Regions from separate parts of the Kitasatospora sp. NPDC057738 genome, predicted to be linked through region 1. Evidence: riboswitches for the same ligand, from Rfam matches in the RefSeq annotation. Region 1 holds a riboswitch; each other region holds the start of a gene.

Region 1 (10,853 bases):
AGTTACGGCGGGCGCGACCCTTTTGACTCATCGGTGGCTCCTGGCTTCGGGGGTTGACGGTCCGCGGCACGCTCGCCGCTGACCGTCTTCCTCCCCATCCGCGCGCGCCGCACACGTACGGCGTGTCACAGGAATGTAACCACCGGTAATGCGGGGCCGCCGGGTCAGGCCCGGGGCGCCCGGGCCAGCTGGCGGGACTGCGCGACCAGGCGGCCGGACTCGTCCCAGACCTCCGCGTCCTCCTCGAAGTAGCCGCCGGCCAGGTTGCGGGTCGCGTGGGTGACCCGCAACCAGCCGGGCACGGGCCTGGCGCGCAGGTGGACGGTCAGCTCGATGGTGGGCGCCCAGCCCGGCATGCCGAGGTCGAAGGTGACCGGCGGCAGCGCGTCGGCGACCAGCAGGAGCAGCAGCGGGTCGGGCTCGCGGCCGTCGGCGAGCCGGAACCAGCCCTGGATCCGCCCGTTGCCGGAGGGCTGCCCGAGCGCCCAACCGATGGTGGCCGGGTCCAGCCGCAGGTCGAACCGCTCCAGCAGGGCGGCCTGGGCGATCAGCTCCTTGGGCGCGTGCTCGACGCCGACGCACTGGTCCGGCGGCGGCAGCTGCGGCGGCCGCGCACTGGTGCGCACCTCGCCGTCGGCGGTGGCGAGGTCGCCGTGGCTGGCCACCACCCGCAGCCGCTCGACGCCGTCCTGGCTGAGCGAGGCGGTGCCGGTGGACAGGCCGCGGCCGGTGCGCAGCACCTCGGTGCGGACGGTGGCCGGGCCGGGGGTGGAGGCGGACAGGTAGTAACCGCTGATCGACACCGGGTCCGGGTGGGTGCCGTGCTCCAGCGACAGCGCGTGTCCGGCCACCGCGAGCAGCAGTCCGCCGTTCACCCCGCCGCCGATCTGCCAGCCGGCGCCGAGCTCGGCGTCGTAGCGGCCGGCCTCCTCGGGGTGCCTGGTCAGGGCGATGCCCTGGTCGAACTCGCTGCGGATCGCGGTGGTCATCTGGGGGGACCTGCCCTTCACGCGTGGTTCCGGACGTCAAGTTACTGACAAGTAGGGCCCCACCCTACGCCGACCGGGTGAAACGCGGAACGGCCGCCGGACACCTGTTCGGGTCCGACGGCCGTCCACGACGTCCACCTGTCTACCGGCGGATGCTCGGCTTCAGCTCCAGGAAGCGGGCGAGCATGCCGTTGACGAAGGCCGGGGAGTCGTCCGTGGAGAACTCCTTGGCGATCTCGACGGCCTCGTCCAGGACGACGGCGTCCGGGACGCCGTCCTCCCAGATCAGCTCGTAGGCACCGAGCCGCAGGACGTTGCGGTCCACGATCGGCATCCGGTCGAGCGACCAGCCGACGGAGTACTGCTCGATCAGGTCGTCGATGCGACGAGCGTGCTGGACGTACCCCTCGATGAGCTCCATGGTGTACTCACCGACCTGCGGGGTGCCCTCGTCGGGCCTGGGCTCGCGGGCGCGGGCCACCCAGTCGGCGAGGACCTGCTGCGGGTCGACCCCGCGGTGGTCGGCCTCGAAGAGGATCTGGAAGGCCCTGGTGCGGGCCTTGCTGCGTGCGGCCGACACGGACTTACTTCACCCGGCCGAGGTAGCTGCCGTCGCGGGTGTCGACCTTGACCTTCTCACCCTTGGTGACGAAGAGCGGCACCTGGATCTCGGCGCCGGTCTCCAGGGTGGCCGGCTTGGTGCCACCGGTGGAGCGGTCGCCCTGGACGCCCGGCTCGGTCTCGGCGATGGTCAGCTCGACCGCGGCCGGGAGCTCGATGTAGAGGACCGAGCCCTCGTTCTGCGCGACGAGGGCCTCGAAGCCCTCCAGCAGGTACTTGGCGGCGTCGCCGACGACCGACGGCTCGATGGTCAGCTGGTCGTAGGTGTCCATGTCCATGAACACGAAGTTCTCGCCGTCCTTGTACGAGAACTGCATGCCGCGCTTGTCGACGTTGGCGGTCTCGACCTTGGTGCCCGCGTTGAAGGTCTTGTCGACGACCTTGCCGGTCAGGACCTCCTTGAGCTTGGTACGCACGAAGGCCGGGCCCTTGCCGGGCTTGACGTGCTGGAACTCGACGACGGACCAGAGCTTGCCGCCCTCCAGCTTGAGGACCATGCCGTTCTTGAGATCGTTCGTGGAAGCCACGGGCGCACTAACTCCTGTATAGCTGTCAAGGAACCAAGGGATTGCGTCCTGCCTCCCACGGCCCCCGGGGGGCCGCGGTCACAGGGCGAGGAGCTCCTTGGTGGTGATGGTGAGCAGCTCGGGCCCGCCCTCTTCGAGGGGGCGCACGACGAGCGTGTCCTCGATCCGGACGCCGCCCCTGCCCGGGAGGTGGACCCCCGGACCGACGGTGACCGGCACGCGGCTGTCCAGTTTACCCATGTCCGACGGACCGAGGCGCGGCGCCTCCCGGATCTCCAGCCCGACGCCGTGGCCCACCGGGTGCGGGGAGGCCTCGGTGTGGCCGGCCGCCTCCAGGACCTGCCGGGCGGCCCGGTCGGGCACGCACTGCTCCACGCCCGGTCCGAGCGCCTCCCGCCCGGCCCGCTGGGCCCGGAAGACCAGCCGGTGCAGCTCCACCTGCCAGGGCGCGGGGGCCGCGCCGATCACGAAGGTGCGGGCGGTGGAGACGCCGTAGCCGCGGTACTGGGCGCCCATCACCACGGTCAGGAAGTCGCCCTCCTCCACCCGGCGGTCGGTGGGCTGGTGGGCGGCCTGGCCGGAGTGGCTGCCGGTGCCGACCGAGACCGGGAAGGCGGCCCGGTCGGCGCCGTGGTCGATCATCCGGCGCTCCAGCTCCATCGCCAGGTGCCGCTCGGTGCGGCCGACCAGGATCGACTCCAGCAGCTCGCCCAGCGCCTGGTCGGCGATCTCGGCGGCGATCCGCAGGTCGGCGATCTCGTGCTCGTCCTTGACCACCCGCAGCCGCTCGACCGTCTGGGCGAGGTCCACCAGCCGGGCCCCCTCGGTCAGGCCCCCCACCGCCCGGTGCCGGGTGACGGTCAGGTCGTGCTCCTCCACCGCCAGTCCCGACACCCCGGACCGCGCGGCGACGGCCGCGACGGCCAGCGCGGAGTCCGACCCGGCCGCCACCGGCAGCCGGGTGACGTCCGGGGCGATCAGGTGCTCCCCGGAGTCGTCCGGCGGCAGGTCGTCCGGCAGCGCGAGCAGCGCCCGCTCCCTGGTCAGCAGCAGGCTCGCCCCGCAGGGCGCGCAGCCCGTCAGGTACCGCACGTTCGCCGCGCGGGTGATCAGCGCAGCATCGGCCCCGGCCGCACTGCAGTGCTCCCTCACCCGCTCCCGCCGCCCCGCGTACGCATCCGCCATGCGTCGAGCCTACGAACCCCCGGCCCGAAGCGCCCGCCGAGCACCCCCGGCAGAACCCCCAATACCCCTTGCGCGCCCCCCTGCGCGACCGCGGCACCGTCCCCCTCGGGCCCTCACCCCGCCCCCCACGCAGCGTGCCGCCGAGGGGGCCCCGCACCCCCGGCGGCCCCTCGGACTCCTACCGGCCGCTACGCTCCGTCACGGATATGTCACTTCCGGTCCTGTGCGAGTGCGACCCGGTCGCCGGCCGGCACGTCGACTTCCGTGAGGAGCGCCGGCCCGGGGCGCACCAGGCCCCCCGGAACGCGCACGGCGCCTCCCCACCGCGGGGAGGCGCCGTTCCGGCGTGCGCGGGCAGGCCGCTGCTCGCGGCCGGATGGCTCAGGAGCCCTCGGGCGCCCAGCGCTTCTCGACCCCGGCGAGCTTCCAGTACCCGATCGCGATCGCCCAGACGACCACGAACAGCCCGGCGATGGCGTAGCCGACGTTGTCCAGTGAGATGTCGGCGATGAAGCCGGTGACCGGGTCGGTCAGATCGAGCTTCTCGTGCAGCACCCCGACCAGCTCGATGGTGCCGATGACGAAGGCCACCGCGATCGACAGACCGGTGATGGTCAGGTTGTAGTACACCTTCCGCACCGGGTTGGCGAAGGCCCACTGGTACGCGAAGTTCATGAACGTCCCGTCCAGGGTGTCGAACAGGCTCATCCCGGCCGCGAACAGCAGCGGCAGGCAGACGATCGCGTACCAGGGCAGCCCGGAGGCGGCGCCCGAGCCGGCCATCACCATCAGGGTGACCTCGGTCGCGGTGTCGAAGCCCAGCCCCAGCACCATGCCCACCGGGAACATCTGCCCGGGCCGGGTGATCGAACGGGTCGCCCGGTTCAGCACCCGGGCCATGAAGCCGCGCGAGTCGAGGTGCGCCTCCAGCTCCTTCTCGTCGAACTTCCCGGCCCGCATCGAGCGGAACACCCTGAGGATGCCGAGCAGCGCCGCCAGGTTGAGCGCGCCGATCAGGTAGAGGAACACGCCGGAGGTGGTCGTCCCGATCACGCCGAGCCACTTGTGGGTGGCCGACTCGTCGTCCATCAGGGTGTTCGCCAGCTGCGCGCCGCCCGCCACCAGGGCGGCCATCAGCACCACCATCGAGGAGTGCCCGAGGGCGAACCAGAAGCCCACCGAGACCGGCCGCTTGCCGTCCGCCATCAGCTTTCTGGTGGTGTTGTCGATCACCGCGATGTGGTCGGCGTCGAAGGCGTGCCGCATCCCGAGGGTGTACGCGGTGATACCCAGGCCCACCCCGAAGACCTGGGTACCGACCGCGTACTTCTCGGGTGCGACCAGGAAGATCAGCGTGCCGAAGGCCACCACGTGCATGGCCACGATCACCGCCATCAGCCCGGCGGTACGGACGGTGTCCTCGCGCCGCCACTGGAAGCTGGGCAGCGCGGAGGGGGCCGGTTCGGCCCCGGCGGCAACGGTTTCGGGCAGGGTCATCTGCGGATCACGCTCCAGCACCTCGTGGAAAACCTCGTGAGATGCCGTGGCCGGTCTCCTGGCTGACGGGACACCCGCACCCGCCTTCCCAAGCGCACGAGGCGCCCAGTGGCTCCATGGGTACGGACGACGTTCCTCCGCGGACGGAGGAACGACCCGATCACAGTGGCGAGGGCCGCTCCGGGCTGGGACCCCTGAGGGTCCGTCACCGGTCTTCCCGAGCACCACGGCGGGGAACACCGTAGGGGTCACGCCCCGACCCGTGCAAGGTTGCGCACCTGCGCAGGTGTCCAGGATCACAGACCGCCGCCTGCGAGAATGTCCGCATGCATCTCGTACCGGCCGACCGCGCGGGCCACCGCACCATCGACGGGCACCGGGTCTGCGAGGCCATCGCCGCGATCGGCGACCCGGCCCACGTCCGGTCCTGGGCCGAGCGGTTCTCCCTGCTCGCCGACCCCGGCCGGCTCGCCCTGCTGCTCGCCCTCCACCGGGCCGGGCCGCTCGCCGTCACCGACCTCGCGGTCGCCACCGGCATGCGCGACCCCGCCGTCTCCCAGGCCCTGCGGCTGCTCCGCACGGCCGGCGTGGTCACCGGCGACCGGGACGGGCGCGTGGTGCGCTACCAGCTCGTGGACGAGGCCATGCGCCCCCTCCTCGACGAGTGCGCCGCCGGTGAACACCACGAGCCCACCGCGGCCACGGGCTGACCCACTGGCCCGGCCCCGGAACCGCGCCGCGGCCGGAGCGGATGAGTACGATCATGACGTGCCGTCCCGCCCCCACGCCTGGCCCGCCGACCGGTGGAACACCCGACCGGTCAGGGCCCGCGTGCTGGCGGTCGCCCGCACCCTCACCTCGGCCACCCGGGTCCTGGACGTCCTGACCCTGCTGAACCCGGACGGCATCGACCGGTACTTCACCGTCAACCCCGGCTCCGCCTTCGCCGACCGCGCCCTGGACGAGTACCTGCACGGCCTGCCCGGCTTCACCGTGCTGGACTGGGAGGACGCCGTCAGCCGCCGCTTCGACCTGGCCGTCGCCTGCGCCGTCCACTCCTCCATGCACCGGCTGGACGCCCGCCTCGTCGTCCTCCCGCACGGCGTCGGCTACAACCGGCTGGTCACCGAGTCCACCGGCGACACGGTCACCGCCGCCGGTCTGTCCCGCAACGAACTCACCCACCGCGGACGGGTGTTCGTGGACGTCCTCGGCCTCTCCCACCCCGAGCAGCTGGACCGGCTGCGGGTCTCCTGCCCCGAGGCGCTGGACGTCGCCCGGGTGGTCGGCGACCCCTGCTTCGACCGGATGCTCGGCAGCCGGCGCTCCCGCGACGGCTACCGCGCCGCACTCGGCGCCACCGGCGGCCGACGGCTCGTCGTCGTCAGCTCCACCTGGAGCGAGCACTCCTTGTTCGGCCGCCGCCCGGACCTCCCCCGGCGGCTGGTCCGCCGGCTCCCCGCCGACGAGTACACGGTCGCCGTCGTCCTGCACCCCAACGTGTGGAGCCGCCACGACCCCGAGGCGCTGCTCGACGACGCCCGCCGGATGGGCCTGCGCCTGATCCCGCCCCACCAGGGCTGGCAGGCCGCGCTCGTCGCCGCCGACTGCGTGATCGGCGACCACGGCTCGGTCACCGTCTACGGCGCCGCCCTGAACCACCGCACCCTGCTCGTCGCCACCGGCGCCGCCGAACTCGACCCCCGCTCCCCCGGCTACGCCTTCGGCCAGGCAGCGCCCGTCCTCGACCCGGACGGGGACCTCGCCGCCCAGGTCGAACAGGCCCTCGCCCGGGACCCGGCCGACCTGAGCGCGATCACCGACCGCTCGCTCGCCCACCGCGGCGAATCCGCCCGGCTGCTGCGCCCGCTGCTGCACTCCTTCCTGGCCGGGCTGGACGAGCCCGGGGACGAACCGGCCCTGCCGCCCTACCCCAGGCCGGCCCCGTGCCCGGGCACCGTCGACCGGCCCACCGCCTACGACGTCGAGGGCCGGAGCGAGGGCACCGAGGTCAGCCTGCGGCGCTACCCCTTCGACCCGCCCGACCACGCCCCGCGCGGCTTCCACGCCCTCACCGACGAGCACCCGGGCGACGCCCTGCGCTACACCGCCGAGGTCCTGGCCCGCACCGAGGTGCACGCCGAACGCCCCGCCGCCCGCTGGCTCGCCGACTCCGCCGCCGAACTCCCCGGCCTCGCCGTCGCGGTGGCCGCCCTCGGCCCGGCCCGCCACCTGCTCCGACTGCGCGCCGGCCTGCTGCTGGAGGCCCGCGCCGAACCGGACTGGACCTGCCCCGACCCCACCGTCGACCCGCTGCTGCTCGGCTCCGCCGTGGCCTGCTGGCTCGCCGACGGCGGCGACCCGGCCGGCCTCCCCCGGCACGGCCTCACCGTCCGCACCGGCGAGCACCGCACCCGGGTGTCCTTCCGTACCGGCCCCTGAGAAGGGCGCTACTCCGGCAGCTCCCGCAGCCGCGCCCGGCTGCGCTCCGCGAGCTCCGCGTCGTCCAGTTCCTCGGCGAGGGCGAGCAGCAGGGTGTGGGCCTGCGCCTCCTTCGCGTACTGGCCGCGCTCCTCGGCCCGCCGGGCGCAGTCGCCCGCGTGGACGGCGGCGAGCTCCGGCTGCCCGAGCGCCCGGTGGGCCCGGGCGCGGACCAGCGGCAGCTTCATCAGCATGTCCTCGTCCCGCGTCCGCTCGGCCTGCGCGGTGGCCTCGGCCAGCCGGGCCAGCGCCTCCTGCGCGCGGCCGTCGGCGATCAGCGCCTGCGCCAGGTTGTAGCTCTGGACGATCTCGCCGTGCTCGTCGCCCCGGTTCGCCGCCAGAGCCAGCGTGAACCGCCGCACCGCGTCGCCCGGACGGCCGTCGGCCAGGCAGAGCAGACCGTCCGTCTCGTGGAGCACCCCCACCACCCGACGGTCGGTCACCAGCGCGACCTGCTCCGCGGCGAGCGCCAACTGCTCGGCGGCGAGCCGGTATTCCTTGCGGTCGAAGTGGGCCCGGGCGAGCTGGTTGCGCATCCGGACCACGGCGGCCGGCTGGTTGTCCCACTGGGCCGACTCGATGCCGAGCCGGTGGGTGGCGATCCAGTCCTGGTAGAGCCTGCGGTCGTGGTACAGCAGCCAGAGCGACTCGCACAGCCGCCACACCTCGCCGTGCCACCCCTGCCGGGCCGCCTCCTCCACCACCGCGCGGAAGTTGGCCCGTTCCGCGTACAGCCACTCCAGGGCCGCGGTGTCGGAGGCGAAGCCGGGCAGCTCGTCGCCGCTCGGGTCCTGCAGGCGCAGCCTGCTCCCGGCCATCGCGCGGTCGGCGACCGAGGCCCGGCCCCGGTAGTACGCCACGACGGCGGCGAGGAGTTCCCCGCGGTCGGCCAGTTCCCGGGTCCGGCCGTAGGCGTGCAGCCGCACCACGTCGTGGGCCCGGAAGCGGTCCTCGCGGTCGCCGTCCAGCACCTCGTCCAGCACGTGGACGCCCCGCAGCTCCCCGATCGCCTGCCCGGCCCGCTCGACGCCGACCGCACGCGCCAGTTCGGCGGAGACGAAGGGGCCGGGGTGCACGCCGATCAGGTGGTAGAGCGCCCGGCCCGGCGCCGACAGCCGCTCGTAGACCAGGTCGTAGGTCGCGCCGAGATCGCTCTCCTCGTCCTCCAGCATCGCCAACCTGCCCTCCCGGTCGTGCAGTTCGGCCACCACCCGGCCGACCGGCAGGTGGTCCCGGTCCAGCAGCTGGCTCCCGACCGCGTTCAGCGCGAGCGGCAGCCCGCCGCACAGCTCGACCAGTTCCGCCAGTTCCCCGTCGGTGCCCCGCCCCGGGCCCACCCAGCCGCGCACCAGCTCGGCGCCCGCCCTCGCGCTCAGCGGGCCGAGCCGGCGCACCACGGCGCCGTCCGTCCGCAGCGCGGGCAGCCGCCGGCGGCTCGCGACCACCACCAGCCCGCAGGACGGGAGCAGCGCACGGACCTCCGCGGCGTGCTCGACGTTGTCCAGGAAGAACAGGCACCGGCGCTCGGCGGTGGCGGTGCGGAACGCCGTGAACCGCTCGGCCTCCACGGCCGGGGGCTCGGTGCCGAGGGCGCGCAGGAATCCGGCCAGCAACTCGGGGAGGTCCACCCCGCCCTGGTGCCGGTAGGCCTTCAGGTCGGCGTAGAGGTCCCCGCCCGGGAAGTGCTCCCGGTGCTCCTCGGTGAACCTGGCGATCAGCTCGGTCTTCCCGACCCCGCCGAGGCCGGTGAACACCACGACCCCGAGTCCGCCCTCCACGACCCGGCCCAAGGCCTCGGTCAGCGCGGCGAGTTCCGGCTCCCGGTTGACGAACGGGCCGTGCGGGGACCGGATCTGATGCGGCCTCGGCACCGCCCGCGGCTGGTGCAGGTGCAGCGCCCCGATGCTCCCGGCCTGCACCACGTGGCCGCCCACCGTGGCCCCCGACACGGTGTTGGCCACCTCGTGCCGCTCCATCCGCCTGCTCCCTCCGGCCGGTCGGCCCCAGCCTACGGGCTGGGCACCCGGCCGGAGGGGCACTCGGAGGTCACCGGGGGGTGATCTCGCCCATCTCCGCCCAGCCGTCCAGGCCGGGGATCTCGGTCGAGACGATCCGCGGCTTGGCGGCCACCGCGTACGACAGCTCCTCCATGGCCTTGGCGAAGTGCGCGGACTCCACGTGCTCCTTGCCCGCGTCGCCGTCGCGGAACGCCTCGACCAGGACGAACTCGTTGGGGTCGTCGACGCTGCGGGACCACTCGAAGAAGAGGTTGCCGGGCTCCTGGCGGGTGGCCCGGGTGAACTCGTCGACCAGGCCCAGCCACTCGTCGGCGCGCTCGGGGCGGACCGGGAACTTGACCGTGATGAAGATCATGGGACTTCCTTTCGCTCCACGTTCACACGTGGCCGTGCGGACAGGGGCGCGCGGCTCGGCGCGCTCGACGTCCATCGTCGCAGCTCAGAAGGGCTGTCCACGACACGGGGGCAGCACGCGTCACGATCGGGCGCCCGTCACGCCGACTGGCAGCCCGGGCACCAGAAGAGGTTGCGGGCGGCGTGCTCCTCCGTCCGCACGTCGGTGCCGCAGACCAGGCAGGGCATGGCGGCCCGCCGGTAGACGTACACCTCGCCGCCGTGGTCGTCCACCCGGGGCGGGCGGCCCATCGCCTCGGGGGTGTGCTCCGGGCGGACGGTGTCGATCCGGCCGGCGGTGACGCCCTCGCGCATCAGGGCGACCAGGTCGGCCCAGACCGCGTCCCACTCCCGGCGGGTGAGGTCGCGCCCGGCCCGGTGCGGGTCGATGCCGTGGCGGAACAGCACCTCGGCCCGGTAGACGTTGCCCACCCCGGCCAGCACCTTCTGGTCCATCAGCAGTGCCGCGACGGTCGTGCGGCTGCCCGATATCCGGCGCCAGGCGGCCTCCGGGTCGGCGTCGGCGCGCAGCGGGTCGGGGCCCAGCCGGGCGGCGACGGCGGCCTTCTGGCCCTCGGTGACGAGCGCGCAGGTGTTGGGGCCGCGCAGGTCGGCGTAGCCGTCCTCGTTCTCCAGCCGCAGCCGGACCAGCCCGACCGGCTCGGGCGCCGGGCCGGTGCCGAAGGTGAAGCCGCCGTAGAGGCCGAGGTGGACGTGCACCCAGGCGCCCTCCTCGAAGCCGAGGAAGAGGTGCTTGCCGGTGGCCTCCGCACCGGTGAGCAGCTGCCCGTCGATCACCTTGGCCTCGTCGGCGAACCGGCCCTGCGGGCTGGAGACCCGCACCGGGCGGCCGCCGAAGGCCTTCCGGTTCTCGGTGGCGAGGCGGTGGATGATGTGGCCTTCGGGCACGGGCGTCGGCTCCTCCGGGCGCGGCGACATGACCCGTCCATCATCGCAGCCGGCTCCGACAGCTCCGCGACGCCGCAGGCCGGCGGACCGGGAAGGGCGCGGCTCCGCGGGGCCGGGGCGGCGGTTCAGCGGACCGGGATGCCCATCAGCCGGGCCAGGATGACGCGGTCCAGCTCGGCGGCCGTCCCGGCGACGTCCAGGGCGGAGTTGTCGATGATCGGCAGCCCGGAGTT
Region 2 (10,853 bases), on a different contig from region 1:
GTCATGATCGCGCCGAACTCGGCGTAGCACATGTGGGTGTGGATCTGGGTGTCCGCGCGGACGCCGGAGGTGGCGAGGCGGAAGGCCTCGGTGGCCCAGGCCAGGTACGCCGGGCGGGCGGCGGCCCGCAGCGGGAGGGTCTCGCGCAGCGCCGGCTCGTCGACCTGCACGACGGCGGCGCCGGCCGCCTCCAGGTCGACGACCTCGTCGCGCAGGGCGAGGGCCACCTGCCGGGCGGTGTCGGCGAGCGGCTGGTCGTCGCGGACGAAGGACCAGGCGAGCATGGTGACCGGGCCGGTGAGCATGCCCTTGACCGGGCGGTCGGTCAGGCCCTGCGCGTAGCCGAACCAGTCGGTGGTCATCGGGTGCGGACGGGAGATGTCCCCGGCCAGCACCGGCGGGCGCACGTACCGGGTGCCGTACGACTGGACCCAGCCGTGCCGGGTGGCGAGGTAGCCGGTGAGCTGCTCGGCGAAGTACTGGACCATGTCGTTGCGCTCGGGCTCGCCGTGCACCAGGACGTCCAGCCCGGCCTTCTCCTGGTAGGCGACGACCTCGCGGACCTCCGCCTCCATCCGCTCCCGGTAGGCCGGGGCGTCGATCCGACCCGCCGTCAGATCGGCGCGGGCGGTGCGCAGTTCGGCGGTCTGGGGAAAGGAGCCGATGGTGGTGGTCGGCAGCAGCGGCAGCCCGAGCCGGGCGCGCTGGGCCTCGGCCCGCTGCGGGTACGCCTGGGCGCGCCGGGTGTCGTCGGCGGTGACGGCGGCGGCGCGGGCGCGCACCGCCGGGTCGCGGGTGATCGGGGAGTTGGCGCGGGAGGCGAGGTCGGCGCGGTTGGCGGCGAGCTCGGCGGTGATCGCGCCGGTGCCCTCGCGCAGGCCCCGGGCGAGCAGTGCCGCCTCGCCGGCCTTCTGTCGGGCGAAGGCCAGCCAGCGGGCGATCTGCGGGTCGATGTCGCGCTCCGCGGCGGCGTCGATCGGCACGTGCAGCAGCGAGCAGGACGGCGCCACGTCGACGGTGCCGGCGAGGCCGAGCAGGGTCGCCAGGGTCGCCAGTGACTTCTCCAGGTCGTTGATCCAGATGTTGCGCCCGTCGATCACCCCCGCCACCAGCCGCTTGCCGGGCAGGCCGCCGGCGGCGGCGAGGTCCTCCAGGTTGGTGGCGGCCGGGCCGGTGAAGTCCAGCGCCAGGCCCTCGACCGGGGCCTTGGCCAGCACCGGCAGCGCCTCGCCGAGCCGGTCGAAGTAGCTCGCGACCAGCAGCTTGGGCCGCTCGGTGAGACCGCCCAGCTCGCGGTAGGCGCGGGCGGCCGCGTTGAGCTCGGCCGGGGTGCGGTCCTGCACCAGCGCGGGCTCGTCCAGCTGCACCCACGCGGCGCCGGCGGCACGCAACTCCGCCAGCAGCCGGGCGTAGACGGGCAGCAGCCGGTCCAGCAGGGTGATCGGCTGGAAGTCGGCGGCCACCCCGGGCGCCGGCTTGGCGAGCAGCAGGTAGCTGACCGGCCCGACCAGCACCGGCCGGGCGGCGTGGCCGAGCAGCAGCGCCTCGCGCAGCTCGCCGACCACCTTGGCCGGGTTCGCGGCGAACACCGTGTCCGGGCCCAACTCAGGTACCAGGTAGTGGTAGTTGGTGTCGAACCACTTGGTCATCTCCAACGGGGCGACGTCCTGGTTGCCGCGCGCCATCGCGAAGTACCCGGCCAGCGGGTCGGCGTCGACCGCCTCCCGGTGCCGCGGCGGGATCGCGCCGACCGCCACCGTGGTGTCCAGCACGTGGTCGTAGAGCGAGAAGTCGCCGGTCGGCACCTCCGCGACCCCCGCCTCGACGAGCTGCGCCCAGTTCGTCCGACGCAGGTCGGCGGCGGTCGCCAGCAGCGCCTCGGCCGCGACCGCGCCCCTCCAGTACCCCTCGATCGCCTTCTTCAATTCACGGCCCCGGCCCTGACGGGGGTATCCGTGGGCGGTGGCGACGCTCGCCGCGGCTGCGGACTTCGTGGTCAAGGGACTCTCCTTCGCGAGTCTGGATCCTCAAGTGCCCGGTGACGGCACGAGGACGCGAAGGGATGACGGACCGGACGGACGACCGCACCCGTGCGCGGCTCCGCCCGATATGGTCGCCGACCCGCCCACGAGGTCACCGGATGGCCGCGCGCGAACGCTCGCGCACGGGCAGTGGCAGGTCTTCGGACTCGCGGGCACACCCACCTCGGCCGAAACCGGGGCGGACACCTACTGGCCGTCGCTTCCCAGACCCGTCCCGGGTCCAGTGCGTATGACGGCGGTCGTTCCCACTCACCGCTGCGGGGCAGTCCCGGATTCCCACCGGGTTCCCTCTTGCGACGCGCCTGCCTGGCGGACAGGGCGAACCAGCTGCACCGCCAGCTTAGGGGCAAACCGTCGGCGTCGAGGCGGAAATCTCGCAAGGCGTCCGCGTGGTGAGACGCGGGCTCCGCGCCCGGCCCCGGGCGGCGCACCCGGGGGCGAACGGCAGAATGGCTCCCATGCGGCACATCTTCGTCATCGGCATCGGCGCGGGCGACCCCGACCACCTCACCCTGCAGGCGGTCAAGGCGATCGGTCGCACCGACGTCTTCTTCATCCTCGACAAGAGCGAGGAACGGCAGGACCTGATCGCGCTGCGTCGCCGGATGCTGGCCGACCACGGACGGCCCGGGCACCGCGTGGTCGCGGCGCCGGACGCCGAACGGGACCGCGCCACCCCCGCGTACGCGGCCGCCGTGGACGACTGGCGCGTCCGCCGCGCCGATCTGGTCGAACGGCTGGTCGCCGAGCACCTCGGCCCGGGCGAGAACGGCGCCTTCCTGGTCTGGGGCGACCCCGCCCTCTACGACAGCGTCATCGCCGTGGTGGACGACGTGTCGAACCGGGGCGGCGTGCCCTTCGCGTACGAGGTGGTCCCGGGCATCAGCAGCGTCTCCGCGCTCGCCGCCCGGCACCGCACCACATTGACCCGGGTCGGGCGGCCGGTGCAGATCACCACCGGCCGCCGCCTCGCCGAGGGTTTCCCCGAGGGGGTGGACGACGTGGTGGTGATGCTCGACGGCCGGGCCGCCTTCGCCGGGATCGACCCCGAGGGGCTGGAGATCCACTACGGCGCCTACCTCGGCACCCCCGACGAGGTGCTCGTCTCCGGTCCGCTCGCCGAGGCCGCCCCGCGCATCCGCGAGCTGCGTGAGCGGGCCCGGGAGCGCAAGGGCTGGATCATGGACACCTACCTGCTGCGACGCTCGGACGGCTGACCCGACGCCTGCCGGAAGTCCGACGGCCGGCCGGCACGCCCGGCGCCCGGCGATCCGGGCGTCGCCGACGGCGATGGCGATGGCGATGGCGGAACAGTTCCCGAACAGCCCGCACGATCGGCGTGCGGGCCTGCGGAGAACGGAGACTGACGGACCGTCAAGGGCAGTGGGTCCCGGCGGTCGGCAACACGGCAGCACGGCGGAACGGCGGAACGGCGGAACGGCGGAACGGCGGAACGGCGGAACGGCGGAACGGCGGAACGGCGGAACGGCGGAACGGCGGAACGGCGGAACGGGAACAGCGGCCCGGACTCATGCGTGCCCGTCTCCGTCCTCGCGGAGAACACGGACCACCCGCGACCGGTGTCCCGACTCCCGGATCCACGCCCGCCGCGTCGGGCGGCAGCCCTCAGTCCAGGAGCTTCGCCACCACCCGGTCGAGCGCGCGGAGGTCCTCCGGCGGCAGCGCGAGCAGCGCGTCCGGCGGCGTGGCGAGGATCCCGGTGGCGAGCGCGGCCTTGGCCTCGCCCTCCTCGGTGAGGTGGACCAGCTTGGAGCGCCGGTCCGCCGGGTTGGTGATGCGCTCGGCGAGCCCGCGCCGCACCAGGTCGTCCACGATGACGCTGGTGTACGGCGGGTCGGCGGTCAGCCGCTCGGCCAGCTCCCGCAGGGTGATCGGGCCGGCGGCGAGCCGGCGCAGCGCCCGGACCCGGCTGAAGCTCATGCCGAGGGCTTCGGCGACGGTCCTGCGGCGGTCGTGGCGCTCCAGCACGAGCGCGTACATCCCCTGCCAGACCCGGGCCGCCGTCGCGGCGTCCGTCCCGCTCCCCTCCGGGTGCCCACCGGTGTCGAGGCGCTCCATCAGGCGTCCACCGTCTCCTTCGTCTCCGTGCTTCCCTCGGCCGCCTCCTCGGCGGCGAGCCGCCGCGCCGTGCGCTCGGCCGTCGCCCGGGCCCAGCGGCCGGAAGTGAGCGTACCGGTGACCAGCACGGCGGCGCCGCAGCCGGCGATGATCCACCATGCCGTCCGGGCCGCCCCGGTGAAGGCCGCCGGGTCCGCGAGGGCGCTGCCGGCCATCAGCGCGCCGGTGACCGCGACGCCCAGGGACTGGCCGACCTGTCGGCTGGTGGAGGCCACCGCCGCCGCCACCCCGGCCTGCGAGCGGGGCATCCCGGAGACGGCGATGTTGGTGATGGGCGCGTTGACCAGGCCGAAGCCGGTGCCGAAGAGCAGGAAGGCGAGGACCAGCAGCCAGGTCGGCAGGTGCTCGGAGTAGCCGACCGCCTGGAGCACGGCGCTCGCGGTCAGTGCCGCCCCGGCCAGCAGCAGCGGCGTGCGCGGCCCCCGGGCGGCCACCATCCGGCCGGACAGCGGCGCGGTGAGCAGCGACATGACCGCCATCGGCAGCATGAACAGTCCGGCGTGCAGCGGGTCGAGCCCGCGGACGTCCTGGAGGTACAGGGAGGTGAGGAAGAGGAAGCCGCCGAGGCCGGCGAAGGCGGCGACCGCGATGACGGTGGCGCCGGAGAAGGGCGCGGAGCGGAAGAACCGCAGGTCGATCAGCGGGTCGGTGCGCCGGGGTTCGTACCGCAGCAGGCCCAGCAGCGCGCCCAGGGAGGCCGCCGCGCAGCCGAGCACCACGGGCGAGGTCCAGCCGCGCTCCGGCGACTCGATGATCGCGTAGGTGAGGGCGGCGAGCACGACGACGACCAGCAGTTGGCCGACCGGGTCCACCCGGCGGGTGCGGGCCGCCCGCGACTCCGGCACGTAGCGGGTGGTGAGGAAGAGCGCGGCCAGGCCGATCGGGACGTTGATCCAGAAGATCGCCCGCCAGCCGGCCGACTCCACCAGCGCCCCGCCGATGATCGGCCCGGCGGCCATGCTGATGCCCACCACGCCGCTCCAGACGCCGATCGCCCGGGCGCGCTGCCGGGAGTCGGTGAAGGTGTTGCTGATGATCGACATGGCGACGGGGTTGAGCATCGATCCGCCGACCGCCTGGAGCATCCGCGCCGCGATCAGCCAGCCGAGCCCGGGGGCCAGGCTGCACAGCAGGGAGGCCGCGGTGAACACCACCAGTCCGATCCGGAACACCCGGCGGCGGCCGATCCGGTCGGCGGTCGAGCCGGAGAGCATCAGCAGGCTCGCCAGCACCAGGGTGTAGGCGTCGACCGTCCACTGCAGGCCGGACACCGTGGTGTCCAGGTCGCGCCGGACGGCGGGCAGGGCCACGTTCAGGATGGTGTTGTCGAGGCTGACGATCAGCAGGCTCATGCAGCAGATGGCGAGCACGAGCCAGGGCCGCGGTCGAGCGGCATCGGGCATGACGAACGCTCCAGAGTTAGTTGTATTGTTGTAATCATTGTGATGCTACAACTAATCCGGGCGGCGACTCCACCCCCGACCGGCCCTGGACAGCGCGACGGCCGCGCCCCGCCGATCTCCTCGACGGGGCGCGGCCGCTGGGGGCCCGCGGATCAGGCCTTCTTGACCACGCCGGACTTGAGCTGCATGGCGCCGAAGCCCTCGATGCGGCAGTCGATGTCGTGCCCGTCGACGCCGTCCACCAGGCGGATGTTGCGGACCTTGGTGCCGGCCTTGATGCCGGAGACGCTGCCCTTGACCTTCAGCGCCTTGACCACCGTCACGGTGTCGCCGTCGCTCAGCACGTTGCCGACGGCGTCCTTGATCACGCGCTCGCCGGCCGGCACGCCGGCCTGGTCACCGCCGCCGGGCACCCACTCGTGGGCGCACTCGGGGCAGACCATGAGGGCGTTCATCTCATAGGTGTACTCACTGGAGCACTGCGGACACGGGGGAAGGTTGTCGCTCATGTGTTCAGGATATCCAGCTGTCCGGAGCTGGTCCGGGCACGAGTGAGGAGGTCAGCAGGGGTGCCGGCACCGGTCGGCCGCCGCTTCCGATGGGCACGGGGTCATGGCCGGCGGCCGCGTCCGCCCGGCCTTCCCCGCCCGCCTCCGCCGCCGGGCCGTCACCCGCCCAGCGGCGCGGGCAGCGGACGGGAGTGCAGGACGTCCAGCCGGGAGACCGCCCGCGTCACCACCACGTACAGCCGGTGCAGGCCGCGCGCCTCGGCCTCCACGATGGCGGCCGGCTCCAGCACCACCACGTGGTCGTACTCCAGCCCCTTCACCAGCGAGGCCGGCAGCACCGTCACCCGCGCAGTGGTGCCGACCTGTTCGGCCGCCCCGGTCGGGATACCCGCCGCGAGCAGCGCCTCGGCGGCCTCCGCCACCGCGCCGTCCGCCGCGATCACCGCGATCGAGCCCTCGCGCTCCAGCGCGGCCCGCACCGCCGCGACCGCCGCTCCGCCCAGGCCGCCCCCGGCCACCCGCCGCACCGTCAGCTCCCCGTCCTGCCGCAGCGACACGGCCGGCGGCACGTCCACGTCCAGCGCGCCCAGCAGGGTGTTGGCGAGGGCCGTCACGGCGGCCGGGACCCGGAAGCCGGTGGTCAGCGGCACCACCGCGGCCTGCGGCTTGCCCAGGTGGGCGAGCTGCTCGGGCCAGCTTCGGGCGGCCCACGGGGCGGTCGCCTGGGCGAGGTCGCCGAGGACGGTCAGGGAGCCGAAGGCGCTGCGGCGGGCGATCGCCCGGCACTGCATCGGGGAGAGGTCCTGGGCCTCGTCCACCACGACGTGGCCGAAGCCGGCCGGGCGCTCGATCAGGCCGGCCACCTCGTCCAGCAGCATCAGGTCGTGCTCGGACCACTTGGCGCTCTTCGCCGAGCGCGGCGGCCGGCGCCACAGGATCGCCGCCTGCTCCTCGGGGCCGAGCACCCCGTCGGCGGCCTCGGCCAGCAGGGCGGAGTCGCTCAGCAGCGCGGCGACCACGGCCTCCGGGCGCAGATTCGGCCAGGCCGCCTCCAGGAAGGCGGCCACCGGCCCGCAGCGGCCGATCTTCCGCGACCAGGCGCCGGACCGGACGCCGGTCCGCCGCTCGGCCTGGTCCTGGAGCATCGCCACCACCCGGGTGCGCAGGCTCTCCCGTCCGATCGCGTACGGCGGCGCCTGCTCGCGCAGTTCGGCGACCGTCCGTTCCAGCCGCTCCGGGGGCACCCGCCACCGGTAGGAGCCGTCCGGTACGACCAGCGGCTCCGGGCCCGTCGCCCGGATGCGGCCGTACAGCGCCCGGCGCAGCACCATCGCCATCCGCGCATCCTGCTTGACCGCGGCGGCCCGCCCGTCGTCCACGGCGGCGACCGGCCGGGTGGCGACCAGGTCCTCGACGGTGCGCTGGGTGACGTCGATCTCGCCGAGCGCGGGGAGCACCTCGGCGATGTAGCGCAGGAAGGTCCGGTTGGGGCCGATGACCAGCAGGCCGCCGCGCTGGATCCGCTGCGGGAAGCTGTACAGCAGGTACGCGGCGCGGTGCAGCCCGACCGCGGTCTTGCCGCTGCCGGGCGCGCCCTGCACGCAGACCGACTCGCTCAGCTCGCCCCGCACCAGCACGTCCTGTTCGGGCTGGATGGTGGCGACGATGTCCCGCATCGGGCCGGTGCGGGGCCGCTCGATCTCGGCGGCCAGAATGCCGCCGGCACCACCCGCGCCACCGTCCGCCGCGCCGTCGCCCGCCGCGACGCCCACCGCCGGGCCGTGCCCGCCGTCCGCGCCGAGGGGTTCGTCCTCCAGCCCGGTCAGCTCCTCCGGCGCGCCCAGGCTCCACGGCGCCCAGCCGAACCGGCGGCGCCGCGCGAGCCCGAGCGGGGCGTGGGCGCTCGCCCGGTAGAACGCCCGGGAGACCGGGGCCCGCCAGTCGACCACCAGCGGCGGCACCGTCGGGTCCTCGGAGATCCGCCGGCGGCCCACGTAGTAGTGCTGCCGCCGGTGCTCCCCGGCCTCCGCGGTGTCGGCGAAGTCGAGGCGGCCGAAGAAGGACGGGCTCTCCGGCAGCTCCTTCATCCGCTTGGCGCGGGTGCGCAGGTATCGGCCGAGCGCCTCCGCGCTGGCACCGTCACCGGAGACGTCCTCCGCGGCGACGACCTGGTGGCCCGCGTCCTCGACCTGCCGGGCCGTCGCGACCCGGCAGACCTCGACGTAGGCCCGCTCCCGTTCCAGTTCGCCGTCCAGGTTCCGGATTTTCGAGGTCATCGTTCGCGCCCCTTCCCGCACAACGGGCTCGTCCGCCGTTCGGAGTCCAGCATAACTTAACTCAGTAAAAATACTTACTTGGTTGCTGCTCCAGGGGGCGGCTTCGGCCCGGGCGCCTCAGGACACCAGGGGCGCCTCCTCCAGCTCGGTCAGCGTCACGGTGCACAGGCCGCCGCGCTCCGCCCGGACGTCGGTGACCTCCAACTGCGTGCCGGGCAGCAGGATGAACTCCTCCTCGCCGGTGAACGCCGAGAAGTTCCTGATGCCGGCGGCCCGCACCGGACGCACCTCGAACAGCGTCCGCTTGCCCCGGCTGCCCAGGAAGGACCGCGCGACCCCGAGCTCGGAGGTGCAGGAGGAGACGCCCCACCACGTCACCGTCCTCCCGAGCGGGTACTGCCGCCGCAGGTCCAGCGAGACCCCGCGCCACAGCGGCGCGGTGCGGACGGGCAGTCGCGACACCGCCGCGAACAGCAGCCGCAGGTACGGCAGGTAGGGCACCAGCCGGCTGCGGTCCGGCGAGCGCAGCACCGCGTTGATCTCCCGGTAGAACGCGGACTCACAGGTGTACAGGTACAGCGCGGCGATCTCGTCGGCGGACAGGCCGGTGGCCGCCTCGTCCGCCCGCCGCTTGCCGAAGTCGTGCGACAGCGACACGTGCCGGTCCAGGCCGCGCAGCAGCTCGGCGACCGGCGACACCGCCTCCCGGAAGCCCGTCGGCGGGGTGTCGAACACACCGGTGATCGCCGGCAGGACGAGGCCCTCGTCCTTCACCCCGGCGAGTCGGTCCAGGTAGAGCTGGTGCAGCTCCATGGTGGAGGCGATGAAGGCACCCATCCGCTCGGCGACCCCGGCCTCCGCCCCGCCACCCTGCACCGACGGCGCGTTCCACCCCGTGCTGGGCAGCCAGTCGACCTCGTCGGCGCCGAGCGAGGCCAGGGCGGCGTTCACCGTGGCGAAGTGCTCGCCGTCGCAGAAGATGTCGCCCTGGGCCGCCGGGTTGGCGTGGTCGATGTGGCGGACCTCGACCTCGGGGTACTTCTCCTGCAGTCGCAGCACGACGTTCTTCAGGCTGCGGGCGTGCGCGCCCCACCAGGCGAAGACCACGTAGCGGTCCTCCTCGGCGGCCCGCTGCTTGGCGCGGAGGATCTCCTCGACGATCCGCTCGGCGACCGGCCGCCAGAACCCGGTGTGCTCGTCCGGCCCCATCGCGCCGTCGCTGCTCGCGGTGAGCGCCGCGTTCAGCAGCAGCACGCCCTGGGTGAGCATCGCCTGGAACCACTCCGGCGGCTGGACCGTCTCCTGCTTCTTCAGCAGCGCCCGTATGTCGGCGATCGGCGTCTTCTTGGGGATGCCGTACTTCCACATCGCCGCGGCCTTGATCAGGCAGCGGATGCTGATCACCCGGCCGAACTGGCTGTCCTTCCAGTCGTGGAAGGTGTTGTCGAACATCGCGATGCCGGTGGCGCTCTCCGGCCGCGGGTACGGGTTCTGGCCGAAGACGACGACCTTCCACCGGTGCGGCGCGTGCGGCTTGAGCGCCTGGAAGGTCAGCTCGCGGACCGGGACGACCTCCGGGCCGCGGCCCGGGCCGATGAACGAGGCCGCACCGGGCTGCGCCTCGATCACCGGCTTCAGCAGCGGCAGCCACGGCTCGCCGCCGCCGGTGAAGAGGTCGGCGAGGGCGAGCGGGTCGTTCGGGTCGGGCTGGGTGGCGGGGGTGTCGACAGCGCTCATGGTGGTGCGACTCCGGCTGGTCGGGACCGTACGAATTTCAGACGAACGGCAGGTGATGGACCGTCAGCTTCCCTGGCGGACACCACAGTCCTACCAGCAGGGTCCGACAGTCCGGCCCGCGCCGACCGGCCTCCGACCGGCGCGGGCGAGGTGCCGACGGGGTGCCGACAGGGTGCCGACGGGGCCCGGACGGATTGTCAGTGCCGGGCGCTAGCTTCGTCGGTGTCACCAAGGAACCGGCCCACCGGGCACCCCCGACCGACAGGAGCCCAGCATGACCACGGACCGCACCGAGCCGCCGCTCAAGGTGGTGCTGACCGACCTCAACGCGACGGTCGTGGAGTCCTGGCGGGCGGCCTTCGCCGACGTCCCCGGGATCGACATCCGGCACGCCTCGCTGCTCACCGCGAAGGCGGACGCCTGGGTCAGCCCCACCAACTCCCGCGGCCGGATGGACGGCGGGACGGACGCCGCGATCAAGCGCCACCTGGGCGCGGGCATCCAGCTGCGGGTCCAGAAGGCGATCCGCGAGCAGCACGCCGGCAGCCTCCCGGTCGGCAGCGCGGTCTGCGTCCCGTCCGGCGCCGTCAACCCGGCGTTCCTGATATCGGCCCCGACCATGCGGACCTCCTCGCAGAACGTCAGCGAGACCTTGAACGTCGCCCTGGCCTGCGCCGCCGCCTTCCAGGCCGTCCACCGGCAGAACCGGCTGCGACCGGGCTCGATCCGGTCCGTCGCCCTGGTCGG
Region 3 (6,955 bases), on a different contig from region 1:
CGCAACCTCGTGGCCGACCTCGCCGCCTACTGGCAGACCGCCGAACCCGGCTACTACGGCCCGTCCGCGAACTTCAACGGGACCGTCTTCGGCCTGCTCGCCCTCGGCGGCGCCAAGACCCGGAGCGGCGGACAACGCGTCCCGCAGTCCCTGCTGAACGCCTCGGTCGCGACCGTGCGCGCCAACCAGCACAACGACGGCGGCTGGAACTACAGCAAGGCCGCCGGCGACCCGACCGCGCTCGCCCAGGGCAGCGACATCGACATGACCGGTGCCGCCATGGCCTCCCTGTGTGTCGGCGGCGTCCCGGGCACCGACGCCGCGATCGTGGCCGCGAAGAACTTCCTCAAGGGCAAGCTCGCCTCCTCCGGCGCCTTCAACGCCATGTTCGGCGTCAACACCGACTCCAACGGCTGGGCCGTGTCCGGCCTCAACGCCTGCGGCATCAACCCCCAGGGCACCGACTTCACCAGCGGCACCGGCAAGACCCCGGTCGACTTCCTCGTCGCCCAGCAGTTCAAGCCCGGTGGCGGCTTCAAGTACCTGCCCACCGACACCTCCCCGTCCCCGTACGCCTCCGTCGACGGCCTGCGCGCCGTCGCCGGCGCCGGGTTCACCGCCACCCCGCCGGCGCCGACCACCGCGGGCGAACCCGCCTGGGCCGCCACCACCGGCTTCACCGCGGGTACGGCCGCCCGGCTCGCACTGGTCGTCGACGACGGCACCAGCAACCTCAAGGTCTGCGCCGTCACCCTCACCCCCACCGGCACCACCACGACCCTCGGCGACGTCCTCGACGCGGCGGCCACCGCCACTCCGAGCGGCTGCGTCACCTCCGTCACCCCGTCCACCGGCGGCGGCACCGTCACCGCGCTCAACGGCACCGCGAACAGCGGCTCCTCCACCTGGCAGGTCGGCCTGGACGGCGCCACCGCCACCGCCGCCACCCGGGCCACCACCGTCCACCTCGGCGACACCGTCTCGCTGAGCTACGGCAGCTGATCAACCGACAGGGCGAAGCCGCGGCGGCAGTCCCGCGGCGGCCGTGCGTGCTCGGCTGCGGCGGTCGGCAGCGTACTGCTGCACGACCACCTCGTCCGGCGCCGGCGGGCACCTCACGCCCGACCCCTGTGCCCCGGCCTCCCTCGTCGGGGAGGCCGGGGCGTCGACGTGTACGGGCAGGCGGGTCAGGGAGCGGTGATGCCGGGTTGGGCGCCGGCGCCGAAGGACCAGCCCTCGACGTCGCCGGGGGCCGGGTTGTAGCTGCCCGCGCCGAGGCCGCTGTACGACCAGGGGCCGCCGTGCTGGGCGTGCCAGTACGACCAGTAGGCGCTGCCGGTGGGGTTGGTGCAGGTTGTCGGCAGGCTGTTGACGGTGCAGACGAAACCCGGGAAGCGCGGGTGGAAGGCGTAGCTGAATCCGGCGCCGGTCAGCGCGGCCAGGCCGCTGGCCGGGTCGCCGAGCGCACAGCCGGTCTGGATGCCGCCGCCGACAGCGGTGAAGTCGACCACGACCGTGACGCCGGTGGTCCCGCCGCAAGCGGCGGCCCGAGCCTGCGGGGCCTGGACGGCGGAGACGCCGAGCAGACCGGCGGTGAGGGCGGCGGCCGCGGCGATCGAGCCGAGCGTACGGCGGACCGGGCGCGCCGGAGTGAGGGTGTCGCTCATCGGTGAACTCCTCCTGGTTTCGGGCGTGTTCAGTACGCGGCCGGGGCCGGGCAGGCCAGGGTGGGCGCGTCCGGGCGGGCCCCGGCGGCGGAGAGCGTGGCGAGCGGGGTGCCGGCGAGGCCGAGGACGGCCTGCGCGGTGGCCCGGGCGCCGTTGCCCGCGTTGAAGCCGGAGGCGTCGTAGGCGACCGCACCGCGCACGGCAGGGTCGGCCGAGCAGCCCTGCTGGAACTTCACCAGCCGGCTCCAGCCCTTGAGGCCGGCGCCGAAGCGCCCGCCGGCCAGCAGCGCCTGGGTGGCGAGGCCGGTGGTGTTGGCGTTGGACGTGGTCGCCCCGGCGGCCGCGAACCCGCCGTCGGCGTTCTGGTGGGTGGTCAGCCAGCCGAGGCCCGCGTTCGCCTTGGCTGTGCGGCCGGTGGCGGCGAGGGCCTGGACGGCGAGCGCGGTGGCGTCCGGGTCGCCGGTGCAGGTCGCCTGGCCGAAGGAGACGGGGAAGCCGCCGTCCGCGCACTGGCTGTTGGCGAGGTAGTCCACGGCCGCCGCCGGGGCGTCACCGGGCGTGCGGTGCAGGGCGATCAGGGCCAGCGACTGGCCGAAGGCGTTGCTGTAGTCGCCCCACTGGGAGCGGTCCGAGAAGCGGCCCTCGGCGGTCTGGAGCGAGCGCAGCCGGGCCGGCAGATCGACGCCACCGAAGGACGCCGCGTTCCCGCCGCGCACCTCGACGGCGAGCAGCAGCTTGGCCGTCGCGCCCGCGTAGGCCTCGGTGGTGCCGTCGCCGAGGTAGCCGCCGATGACCTCGGGCTTCGCCAGCCAGGCGGTGGCCTTCGCGGCGGCCTCGTCGGAGCCGTGCGAGGCCGCGAAGGCCAGCACGGCGTCGATGGTCAGGCCCTGGTCGGGGTAGGCGGTGCCGTTGAACACGGACTCGAAGTGGTCACCGTCGACGAGCTGCCGGGCCAGCCAACCGCCGGCGGCGGCGTCGGGACGGACCGTCGGCGACGAGGTCGCGGCGGCGGGAGCGGCATGGGCGGTGGCCGCCGCCGGGAACAGGGTGGCGAGGGCGAGGACGGGTATCGCGAGCGGGCCGAGGGAGCGGCGAACGGCGGGCATGGGCTGCCTTTCCGGGCCCGCGCGCAGGGGCCCGGAAGGCGTCGGCGAGCGCCGAGGGGCCAGCGGGCTCCGGCCCGCAGACCACGACGGGAGGAGGGGTGACACACCTCCGCCGACGGGTACTCGGGCTCGCCGCCGACGCGGGGTCGGCGGCCTACCGTTGCGGGTCAGCGCCGGATTCGAACCGGACTTCCCCCATCGGCGGAGTCACAACATGACGGCCCATCATGGCGATGCCCCGAACAACGGGTCAAGAGACCCCGGGCCCGAATCCCCTGTTGAACAGTGGCCTCGTCATCACCGAGCCGAGGCCGACGAGGCCGGCCAGGCCGACGACCTGATCACCACCGACGACGGGGCCGTCCGGTTCGCAGTGAGGCTCGCCCTTGGTCCAGGCCTCATGACGCTTGAGCGGGGCGGGTGAGGGCGTGCCAGCCGCTGTAGCCCCCGAGGAGGTCGGAGACCTCGGCGTGACCGTGGTGGCGCAGCAGGCTGGCGGCGATGGAGGAGCGGTGGCCGCTGGCGCAGTGGACGACGAGGGGGCGGTCGGTGGGGATCTCGTCGAGGCGGCCCGGGAGTTCGGTCAGGGGGATGTGCACGGATCCTTCGATGGAGCCGGTTTCGCGCTCACCGCAGGTGCGCACGTCCAGGACGGTGGGGGGCTGCGCGTCGGTGAGGGCGGTACGGAGCTGGTCGGCGGTGAGGCGGCCGGCGGGGGCGACCTCGTCGGCGAGGGCGGGCAGGGCGTTGCCGGGGTTGCGCAGGTAACCGGCGATGCGGTCGAAGCCGATGCGGGCGAGGCGGGTGACGACCTCGCCCTCGCGGTCCTGCGGGGCGATGATCGCGATGCTGCTGTCGGGGGTGAGGACGGTGCCGGCCTGTTCGGCGAAGCGGCCGTCGACGGGGACGTTGATGGCGCCGCGGATGTGTCCCGCGCCGAAGTCCTGGGGGCTGCGGGCGTCGAGGACGACGGCGCCCGCGTTACGGGCCTCCTTGAAGCCCTCGGGGCACAGCGGGCGGGCTGCGTTCGCGGGATCGAGCAGCGGGCGGTCCTTCCGGTTGAGGGCGGCGTCGTGGCCGAAGTAGGCGGGGGCGGTGGACTGGCCGGCGGTGACGATGCGGACGAAGGTGTCCTGGTCCATGGGCCGGCAGGCGTAGTTGGTCAGTCGCTGCGCCCCGATGGTGGACTGGCGGTCGGCGGAGAGGTTCTTGCCGCAGGCCGAGCCGGCACCGTGGGCGGGGAAGACGAGGGTCTCGTCGGGCAGAGCGAGCAGCTTGCGGTGGACGCTGTCGTAGAGCATCGCGCCGAGTTCGGCGGCGGTGACGCCGGCCGAGGCGAGCAGGTCGGGGCGGCCGACATCGCCGATGAACAGCGCGTCGCCGGTGAGCACACCGTACGGGACGGTGTCGTCGGGCTGCTCGAAGACCAGGATGCTGATCGACTCGGGCGTGTGGCCGGGGGTTTCGAGGACCTGGACGGTGACGTCGCCGAGTTCGATCCGCTCACCGTCGGTGAGCTTGCGGATGGGGTACTCGGTCTCGGCGCGGTGACCGTAGCCGATCCAGGCGCCGGTGCGGGCGGCGAGTTCGAGGTGGCCGGCCAGGAAGTCGGCGTGGAAGTGGGTGTTGATGACGCCGACGACGGTCAGGCCACGCGACATGGCGTCGGCGAGGTACTCGTCGACGTCCCGGCGGGGGTCGACGATCACGGCCCGGCCGGTGCGTTCGTCGGCGATCAGGTAGGAGGCCTGGGAGAGGCAGTCGAGGTAGTACTGGCTGAAGATCACGGGGTTGTCTCCTCCGGGTCGGGCCTCGGCCTTCTCCTGGTCGGCGAAGCCGGATTCCTGGGCGCCACAGCGCCATCGTGATACCCCCCTCGGTATATTTGCGAGCATACGGCTTCGGGAGCCGATACGGGCGGGGGTATGTCCGAACGATTTCGATAATACCCCCGGGGGTACTATGGTGAAGCCATCGAGGGGGCCGGCCACCGCCGCCGAGCCGATACGGGCGGGGCCGAGGACGCACCGGCCACGCCGCCGTACCGGGCCACCGGGCCCGTACGGACGCCCGCGCCGCCCCCGACCTGCCGGACCACTGCGGTCCGGTCTGCACCACTGGAGACACCGCATGCCTTTGCTGCCGCGCGCCCACGGGTCCGCTCCCCACGAACACCGCGCCCACGGACACCGCACCCCCGGGCGGACCACCCCCGCCGAGGCCCACGAACTCGCCCGCACCGGCGCCGCCGTGCTGCTCGACGTCCGGGAGGCCGCCGAGTACGCCGCCGGGCACGCCCCCGGCGCGCTGCACCAGCCGCTGATCGGCCTGGTCGCCGGTGTCCCGCTGCCGCCCGCGGCGGCCGGCCGGACCGCGCTGGCGATCTGCCGCTCCGGCCACCGCTCCCAGCGCGCCGCGGAGTTGCTCGCCCAGCGCGGCGTCGAGGTGCTGAACGTGGCCGGCGGCATGAACGCCTGGGCCCTGTCCGGGCTCCCGGTCACCACGCCCGACGGAAGCGCCGGGCACGTGATATGACCACGCTGCTCCTGGCACTCGCCGCCGGCGCGGTGGTCGGGCTCGCCCTGGGCGGGCTGGGCGGCGGCGGCAGCATGCTCGCCGTACCCGCCCTGGTCTACCTGCTGGGCTTCAGCCCGGCGCTGGCCACGACGGCCAGCCTGGTGATCGTCGCCGCGACCTCCCTGACCGGCCTGATCGCCCACGCCCGGGCGGGCCGGGTCCGCTGGCGCACCGGCGCCCTGTTCGCCGCCGCCGGACTGCCCCTCGCCGCGGCCGCCGGGGCGCTGTCCGCCCACCTGCCGGGCGCGCTGCTGACCGGCGCCTTCGCGGTACTGGCGGCGCTCGCGGCCTTCCGGATGCTGAGGCCGCCCAAGGCCGAGGCGCAGGAACGTTCCGCCGCAGGACTCGGCCGCTCCACGGCCGCGGGCGCCGGACTCGGCGCCGTCACCGGACTGCTCGGCGTCGGCGGCGGCTTCCTCGCCGTACCGGCCCTGGTCTCGGTGCTCGCCTTCACCATGGCCGAGGCGGTCGGCACCAGCCTGCTGGTCATCACCGCCAACTCGCTCGCCGCCCTGCTGCCCCGCCTGGGCGCGACCGGCGCGATCGACTGGGCCGTGGCCGCCCCCTTCACCGGAGCCGCGATCCTCGGCGCCTGGGACGGCAAACGGCTGGCCGACAAGCTCAGCGGGCGCACCCTGCGGAAGGCCTTCGCCGTCGCCCTGCTCGCCGTCGCCGCGCTGATGCTGATCACCACGCTCGCCTGATTCACCACGCCGGGCCGATCAGCACGCCGGGCCGACCACCGCGACGGGCCGACCACGGTGCCACCGCGACGGGCCGACGCCCAGCCCCCGACCCCCCAACCCCCAGCCACACCCCCTTCCGGAGAGGACCCCACCCCCCATGACCACGCCGCTGACCGTCGAGCAGCTCCAGCCCCGCCTCGGGCAGCTCACCCTCATCGACGTCCGCTCCCCCGGCGAGTACGCCGCGGGCCACATCCCCGGCGCCCTCAACGTCCCGCTCGACCAGCTGGACCGCGCCCTGCCCACGCTGCGCGAGGCCGCCGCGCACGGCGAGATCGCCGTCGTCTGCGCCGCCGGGCCGCGCGCCGACAACGCGTGCCGCCAGCTGTCCGACGCCGGCATCCCGACCCTCACCCTGACCGGCGGCACCAACGCCTGGGCCGATGCCGGCCGACCGCTGGACCAGGTGGCCGGCGCCCGCCGGGTGTGGGCACTGGACCGCCAGGTCCGCCTGGTGGCCGGCTCGCTGGTGCTGGCCGGGGTGCTGATCGACCTCGCCCTGCCGGGCGCCCGCTGGGTCTCCGCGGCCGTCGGCGGCGGGCTGGCCTTCTCCGCGCTGACCAACACCTGCGCGATGGGATCGATGCTCTCCAGGCTCCCGTACAACCGGCCCCGCCCCGGCACGCCGAGCCTGGACGAGACGCTCGCCACCCTGAAGCGCTGAACCCCGTCCCAGGACGTGAAGGCTCCCGCCCACCCCCGTCGGGCGGGAGCCTTCACCATTCGTCCCGGTCACCTCCCGGAAGCCCTTACCGCACATCCCGTTGACGCGACCGAAACAACCATGTGAAATGTCACCCATCACATGCGATGCATCATAGCTCGGCTTTCCCAGCTGATTTGAACGTTCCAACGCGAC

What was found. Region 1 has a riboswitch for cobalamin ahead of ACFVGO_RS20060 (HoxN/HupN/NixA family nickel/cobalt transporter). Riboswitches for the same ligand answer to the same signal wherever they lie in the genome.
Region 2: another riboswitch for cobalamin. It lies ahead of metE (5-methyltetrahydropteroyltriglutamate--homocysteine S-methyltransferase); the one in region 1 lies ahead of ACFVGO_RS20060 (HoxN/HupN/NixA family nickel/cobalt transporter).
Region 3: another riboswitch for cobalamin. It lies ahead of ACFVGO_RS27435 (prenyltransferase/squalene oxidase repeat-containing protein); the one in region 1 lies ahead of ACFVGO_RS20060 (HoxN/HupN/NixA family nickel/cobalt transporter).

What each region holds. Positions count from the first base shown of each region.
Region 1 is NZ_JBHVJT010000034.1:61,855-72,707, reverse strand. Features, by position in the region: gene ACFVGO_RS20085 (hypothetical protein) at 1-31, opposite strand, end outside; gene ACFVGO_RS20080 (thioesterase family protein) at 165-989, opposite strand; gene nusB (transcription antitermination factor NusB) at 1,132-1,569, opposite strand; gene efp (elongation factor P) at 1,574-2,137, opposite strand; gene ACFVGO_RS20065 (aminopeptidase P family protein) at 2,216-3,322, opposite strand; gene ACFVGO_RS20060 (HoxN/HupN/NixA family nickel/cobalt transporter) at 3,704-4,819, opposite strand; cobalamin riboswitch at 4,850-5,063, opposite strand; gene ACFVGO_RS20055 (metalloregulator ArsR/SmtB family transcription factor) at 5,146-5,529, shown strand; gene ACFVGO_RS20050 (hypothetical protein) at 5,588-7,261, shown strand; gene ACFVGO_RS20045 (AAA family ATPase) at 7,270-9,276, opposite strand; gene ACFVGO_RS20040 (putative quinol monooxygenase) at 9,347-9,673, opposite strand; gene ACFVGO_RS20035 (Fpg/Nei family DNA glycosylase) at 9,811-10,620, opposite strand; gene ACFVGO_RS20030 (AAA family ATPase) at 10,746-10,853, opposite strand, start outside.
Region 2 is NZ_JBHVJT010000005.1:123,982-134,834, forward strand. Features, by position in the region: gene metE (5-methyltetrahydropteroyltriglutamate--homocysteine S-methyltransferase) at 1-2,000, opposite strand, end outside; cobalamin riboswitch at 2,156-2,385, opposite strand; gene cobF (precorrin-6A synthase (deacetylating)) at 2,501-3,259, shown strand; gene ACFVGO_RS04505 (MarR family transcriptional regulator) at 3,669-4,121, opposite strand; gene ACFVGO_RS04510 (MFS transporter) at 4,121-5,584, opposite strand; gene ACFVGO_RS04515 (zinc ribbon domain-containing protein YjdM) at 5,737-6,093, opposite strand; gene ACFVGO_RS04520 (HelD family protein) at 6,252-8,369, opposite strand; gene ACFVGO_RS04525 (ADP-ribosyltransferase domain-containing protein) at 8,487-10,106, opposite strand; gene ACFVGO_RS04530 (macro domain-containing protein) at 10,381-10,853, shown strand, end outside.
Region 3 is NZ_JBHVJT010000057.1:10,653-17,607, forward strand. Features, by position in the region: gene ACFVGO_RS27425 (hypothetical protein) at 1-1,002, shown strand, start outside; gene ACFVGO_RS27430 (flagellar hook-length control protein FliK) at 1,188-1,667, opposite strand; gene ACFVGO_RS27435 (prenyltransferase/squalene oxidase repeat-containing protein) at 1,697-2,773, opposite strand; cobalamin riboswitch at 2,870-2,991, opposite strand; gene ACFVGO_RS27440 (rhodanese-like domain-containing protein) at 3,172-4,560, opposite strand; gene ACFVGO_RS27445 (rhodanese-like domain-containing protein) at 4,904-5,308, shown strand; gene ACFVGO_RS27450 (sulfite exporter TauE/SafE family protein) at 5,305-6,054, shown strand; gene ACFVGO_RS27455 (rhodanese-like domain-containing protein) at 6,194-6,760, shown strand.